2 linked regions of the Vulgatibacter sp. genome follow. The protein of the gene in region 2 interacts with the protein of the main gene of each other region in a pairwise test. Links are inferred from orthologs where the notes say so. Each region holds a gene or a part of one and is shown on either strand. Other genes may lie near its edges.

What was found. Proteins that work in one complex are often made in the same cells at the same time.
Region 1: the proteins of secD (region 2) and pheT interact in binary tests that used the Escherichia coli proteins (3 or more experiments, as listed by UniProt). The link is inferred for Vulgatibacter sp. from one-to-one orthologs.

Annotation. Positions count from the first base shown.
Region 1 is NZ_JAWLCN010000008.1:194,089-197,243, reverse strand. The notes cover bases 90-3,155. They hold pheT (phenylalanine--tRNA ligase subunit beta), read left to right. Parts: upstream 90-451; coding sequence 452-2,860; downstream 2,861-3,155. Other genes in these bases: ACESMR_RS17965 (hypothetical protein), read left to right, coding at 2,900-3,155; ACESMR_RS17975 (phenylalanine--tRNA ligase subunit alpha), read left to right, coding at 90-407. In the rest of the region: more of ACESMR_RS17975, read left to right, coding at 1-89.
Region 2 is NZ_JAWLCN010000002.1:783,192-786,277, forward strand. Bases 1-2,996 are described here. They hold secD (protein translocase subunit SecD), read right to left. Parts: upstream 2,380-2,996; coding sequence 622-2,379; downstream 1-621. Other genes in these bases: secF (protein translocase subunit SecF), read right to left, coding at 1-567; yajC (preprotein translocase subunit YajC), read right to left, coding at 2,443-2,799. UniProt on the Escherichia coli protein: Part of the Sec protein translocase complex. Interacts with the SecYEG preprotein conducting channel. SecDF uses the proton motive force (PMF) to complete protein translocation after the ATP-dependent function of SecA.

The DNA of each region.
Region 1 (3,155 bases), on a different replicon or contig from region 2:
GCTACTTCCCCTTCACCGAGCCTTCCGCCGAGGTGGACATCTCCTGCGTGATCTGCGGCGGCACCGGCCGCGCGCCTGCGCAGCGGGCGGAGCGGATGAAGCTCGCGGTCCCGGCGCCGGATCCGCTGCGGCCCACCGAATCGATCGGCGTGCCGCCTGCTGGCGAGGCCGCGGGCAAGGGCGCCGAGGGCCAGATGTGCCGGGTCTGCAAGGGCACCGGCTGGCTCGAGGTGCTCGGCGCCGGCATGGTCCATCCCAACGTCTTCGAGAGCGCCGGTTACGATCCCGACGAATTCAGCGGCTTCGCCTTCGGCCTCGGTGTCGAGCGGATCGCGATGCTGCGCTACGGCATCGACGATTTGCGCCTGCTCTTCGAGAACGACGCCCGTTTCCTCGCCCAGTTCTGATCCGAAAGCCCACGCTGCGCCTTCGAGCGGCGCGCGGAGCGAACATGCAGATTTCCTACAAATGGCTGTCCGATCTCGTGGAGCAGATGCCGCCGGTGGACCGGCTGGCGGAGCTCCTCACCCACGCAGGCCTCGAGGTCGAGGCGATCGAGCGCCGTGGCGAGGGCCTCGGCCACGTCGTGGTCGGGCAGGTGGTCTCCAAGGAGCCGGTGGAAGGCTCCGACAAGCTCAACCTCTGCAAGGTGGACGCGGGGCAGGGCGAGCTCCTCTCCATCGTCTGCGGCGCGGCCAACTACGGTGTCGGCGCCAAGGTGCCCACCGCGCTCCTCGGCGCGGAGCTTCCCAACGGGATGCGGATCGAGCGGCGCAAGCTCCGCGGGGTCGAGTCCGCCGGCATGCTCTGCTCCGCGAAGGAGCTGGGCGTCTCCGAGGAGAGCGCCGGTCTCCTGCTCCTCGAGGAGAACGCGCCGGTGGGGCAGGCGATCACCGAGCACCTCGGCCTCGACGACGTCGTGCTCACCCTGAACGCCACGCCCAACCGCCCCGACTGGCTCTCGCACCTGGGCGTCGCCAGGGAGCTGGTGGCCCTCACCGGCACGAAGCTGCGGATGCCCGCTGCGGCGCCGCAGGAGAGCGGAACCCCCGCCAGCGATCTCGTTGCGGTGGAGATCCGCGATCCCGCCCGCTGCGGCCGATACGCCGCCCGCGTGGTGGAGGGCGTGCGCTTCGGCGCCTCGCCGCAGTGGATGCAGCAGCGGCTCACCGCGTGCGGCGTGCGCGCCCTCGGCAACGTGATCGACGTCACCAACTACGTGCTCCTCGAGACGGGCCATCCCCTCCATGCCTTCGACCTCGACAAGGTCCGCGGCGGGAGGATCGTGGTTCGCACCGCCGAGGCCGGCGAGAAGCTGGTCACCCTCGACGAGAAGGAGCGCACGCTCGTCCCCGAGGATCTGGTCATCGCCGACGGCGAGCGGGCCCTGGTCCTCGCCGGCGTGATGGGCGGCGCCGACGCCGAAGTGGGCGAGGGCACCACGCGGGTGCTGATCGAGAGCGCGTGGTTCCAGCCCACGGGCGTGCGCCGCTCCTCCAAGCGGCACGGCCTCCACACCGAGTCCTCGCATCGCTTCGAGCGCGGGGCCGACATCGAGGCGGTCCGCTTCGCCATCGATCGGGCGGCGGCGTTGATCCAGCAGCTCGCCGGCGGCGAGGTGCGGCCCGGCGTCGTCGACGAGTTCCCGGGCAGTCGGGAGCCGGCGCAGGTGGCGCTGCGGTGGAAGCGGGTGGGCGAGCTCCTCGGCGTCGAGGTTCCCGCGGAGGAATCGCGCCGGATCCTCCTCGACCTCGGCTTCGGGCTGGTCGCCGAGGACGGGCAGGGCGCGCGCTTCGCCGTCCCGACCTTCCGCACCGACGTGGGCCGCGAGGCCGATCTGATCGAGGAGGTCGCCCGGATCCGCGGCTACGCCACGGTACCGACGGCGCTGCCCTCCGCCGCGGCGGAGGCAGCGCAGCCGACGAAGGCGCAGCGGGTCCAGGCAGCGCTACGGGAGATCTTCGCGGGGGCCGGCCTCGACGAGGTGCTCAACTACGCCTTCGTCGATCCGAAGGACCTCGCGGCGCTGGTGCCCGGGGGCAAGGCGCCTGCCGCGCTGCCGCTGCGCAACCCGCTCACCGAGACCCAGAGCGTGATGCGGACCGGACTCGTCGCCGGGCTGCTGCGCAACGCCGCCTTCAACCGGAACCGGCAGGTGGAGGATCTGCGCCTCTACGAGATCGGGCCCGCCTTCCTTCCCGAGGGCACCCGCGACGCGCCGGTTCGGGAGCCGGTGCGCGTGGCGGGCCTCCTCGCCGGGAACCGCCGCCCCGCCAATTGGGCGGAAGGCGCGCAGCCCGTCGATTTCTTCGATGCCAAGGGGATCCTCGAGACGATGCTCGCCTCGCTGGGCGTCGTCGGCGTGCGCTGGGAGGCTGGCGACGCGACGTGGCTCCACCCGCGCTCGGCCTGCGTGGTGATGGCGGGCGAGCGGGCGGTGGGGCAGCTCGGCGAGCTCCACCCGGTGGTGGCCGAGTCCTTCGATCTGCCCCGCGGCGTCTTCGTCTTCGAGCTCGAATTCGACGCGCTGGTCGAGGCGGCCCACCTGCTGCCCCGGTTCACCGGCGTGCCCCGCTTCCCGGCGGTGCTCCGGGACCTGGCAGTCGTGGTGCCGGTGGAGGTCTCCGCGGCGCGGATCGAGGCGGTGCTCCGCGGCCCCGCAGGCGAGGGGCTGGTCGAGGGCGTGGAGCTCTTCGACGTCTACCAGGGGCCGCAGCTCGGCGAAGGCCGCAAGAACCTCGCCTTCGCCATCCGCTACCGGGCGCCGGAGCGCACCCTCACCGACGAGGAGATCACCCGGGTTCACGGGGCGCTGGTGCAGGCCCTGGCCCGCGAGGTCGGCGCCGAGCTCCGAGGCTGATACGTGCCGACGGCGGGCGGGCGGCTTAGCTTGCCCGCCATGGCGCAGACGGATCCGGCGATCGGGGCGGAGGCGAGGCCCCACTGGCGGCACGGCTTCACCCTCGCGGTAGCGCTGCTCGCGGTGCTCCTCGCCTGGGTGCCGGGGCTCGGCCTGCTCCTCTCCCTCGCCGCGCTGGGGATGGGGATCTGGGGGTTGCGCCACCACGCGCGGCCGCGCTCCTCGTCGTGGGCGGTGGCCTTTGCGGTGGTGGGGATCCTCCTCGGCGGGACCTTCACCGGGCTCTACGTCTTCC
Region 2 (3,086 bases):
TGTTCCGCTCACCTTGTCGGCGAGGCCCTGGGTCAGGACCTGGTAGGAGGGCTGGTTGCCGCGGGTGAGGTCGCGGACCGCCTCCTCGCCCTCGCGCAGGGAGACGCCCTCGACGGCTGTCACCGCGGTGCGCAGCGCCGCGAGGGGCACCGGCTTCTCGGTGCGCACGTCGATCCGGTCGCCGACGTTCTCGTCGAAGATGATCGCCTGCACGCCGTAGGGCTGCAGCGCCTGCTCGAGGCCGGAGCGGACCGCCGTGGCCTGCTCGGGCGTGAGGATCGAGATGCGCTCCACGCGGACGAGGAAGCTGTTCTCCTCCTCGGAGCCGAAGCGCTGCACGCTCGCGTCGACGAAGCCCGCCTCCTCGATGCGCTTGCGCACGTCGGTGGCGGAGACCGACTCGTCGAACTTCACCTCGATCTCGGTGCCGCCGGCGAAGTCCACGCCGAGGTTGAGACGGAAGGGGACGAGGATCCAGATGAGCGCGACCAGCACCGTCGAGACGGTGAGTGCCAGCTTGCGCTTGGCCAGGAAGTCGATGTTGGTTCCCGGCTTGACGAATTCCATTCGAGACTCCGAAGCGCGGGCCCTGCCGAAGCGACCCGCGCGTTCAAACCAGGATCAGACCGAGAGCGCCTCGCCCGCGCGGCCACGCACCCGGGCGTCGACGAGGACGCGGGTGACGACGATGGCCGTGAACATCGAGCAGAGCAGGCCGATGATGAGCGTCACCGCGAAGCCGCGGATCGGGCCGGTGCCGTACTGCAGGAGCACGACCGCAGCGATGAGCGTGGTGACGTTGGCGTCGAAGATGGTCCAGAAGGCCTTGCCGTAGCCGTTCTCGACGGCGGCCTTGGCGGTGCGGCCCGCGCGGACCTCCTCGCGGATGCGCTCGTTGATGAGCACGTTGGCGTCCACCGCCATGCCGAGGGTGAGGATGAAGCCGGCGATGCCGGGGAGCGTGAGCGTGGCGCCGAAGACCGCGAGGATCGCGAGGACCAGCACGCCGTTGAGCACCAGCGCCACGTCGGCGATGAGCCCGGCGAGGCGGTAGTAGATCGCCATGAAGAGCACGACGAGGGCGAGGCCGATCACCGCGGCGATGGAGCCCTTGCGGATCAGCTCGGGCCCGAGGGACGCACCCACCGAGCGCTCCTCGAGGATCGAGACGGGCGCGGGGAGCGCGCCGGAGCGGAGCACCAGCGAGAGCTCGTTCGCGTCGGCGAGGAGCTCGTTGTAGCTCTTGTTGCCGCCGAGGGTGATCTGCGCGTTGCCGCCGGCGATGCGCGACTGGATCACCGGGGCCGAGTCGACGGTGTCGTCGAGGACGATGGCGAGGCGCTTGCCGATGTTGTCGCCGGTGATGCGCTCGAAGGCCTGCGCGCCCTCGGTGTCGAAGGTGAGGCCGACGTAGGGCTTGCCGCCGCCGAGGCCCGACTGATCGAGGAGCGGCCGGGCGTCGGTGAGCTTGTCGCCGGTGAGCTCCACCTTCGAGTTGAGCACGTAGGTGCGGTAGACCACCGGCGCGCCGGGGGCGTTGGTGCGGGTCTCGGCCCTGCCGATGGCGAACTCGAGCCCCTCCGGCGCCTTGCCGGCGACGAAGTTGGAGAGGGCCACGCGGTCGGTGGACTGCAGGTAGGTCTGGTAGCCGTCGCTGCCGAGGGTGACGCCCTCCGGCGGCGGCCCGAGGGTCTCGACCAGGTTCGCGCCCTGGTCGTCGGCGACGATCTTGAACTGGAGCTGGGCGGTGCGACCGAGCAGGTCCTTGGCAGCCTCGGGATCCTTGAAGCCCGGCAGCTGCACGAGGATGCCGTCCTCGCCGCGCTTGGCGATGGTGGGCTCGGAGACGCCCCACTTGTCGACGCGGTTGCGGATGGTGCGCAGCGCCTGATCGACCGCGCTCTCCTTGTAGGCAGCGATCGACTGGTCGGTGAACGCCCAGGTGCTCTCGGTGCCGCCCGAGCGCTGGCTCATGTCGTTGAAATACTCGGAAGCAGCTGCCTCGAAGGCATCCGCGCTCGCCTCGTCGGCGAAGGTGATCCGGACCAACTCGTCCTGCGGCTCCGCCTTGATCGACTGGAAGGAGAGCTTCTGCTCCGTCGCCCAGCTGCGCAGCTCGTCCGCCCGGCGGACCACCTTGTCCTGCACGGCCTTCTGCAGGTCGACGCCCATCACGAGGTGGACGCCGCCCTGGAGATCGAGGCCGAGGTTGATGCGCTTCTTCGGCGCCCAGGACGGGAGGGCTGCCTCGAAGGTCGCCGCGTCGTTGCGGGTCTCCTGCGGCAGCGAGAAATAGACGAAGGTCGGAATGAGGAGGTAGACGGCGCCAAGCACCACCGCCAGCACCAACCCCAGCCGCACGTACCAGCTGCGTTCCATGCGTACCTCGCGCGGCCCCCCCGGGCCCCTCGGCTCCGGGCGGAGGTTGCGCATTCGAGTCGATTACTTCTTCGCGGAAACCGCGGTCGAGGCCTCGGCCGCCGTGCCGGGCTGCGGGCCGGCGATCTGGCTCTTGAGCACCCGGATCTTCACGTCGCGTGCGATCTCGAGGGTCACGGCCGGGTCGGCGATGGCGACGATCCGGCCGAAGATGCCGGACTGGGTCACCACCTCGTCCCCCGCCTTCAGCGAGTCGATGTAGGTGCGGTGCTGCTTCGCCTGCTTCTGCTGGGGGCGGATCATCAGGAAGTAGATCACGCCGAACATCAGCAGGATCGGCAGCATGGAGATGAGGCCACCGGCGGCGCCGCCTTCGGGTGCCGCCTGTGCGATGAGGCCACCCAGAATCTGCTCGATCACGTCTGCTCCGTTCCCGTCAAGGGTTGGATCACCCACGAAGGCCCGGCGTTATACGCGAGTCAACTGGACCCCACAAGGCATGTGGAGCCCGATATCACTGCGTGTTTTCGCGGGGTGTGGGGGCTTTCGACGCGCTGAACAGCCGATTCTTCCGCCCCATGCCGCCAGCGCAAAAAAAGGGCCGAGACGCACGGAGCGCTCGGCCCTTCCCCTCTCCCGGCGGCAGACGTTTCGGTCCGCCACCAGCCGCGGATGGAGCAAGCGGCGGGCCATGGGCCCTGCTCCGC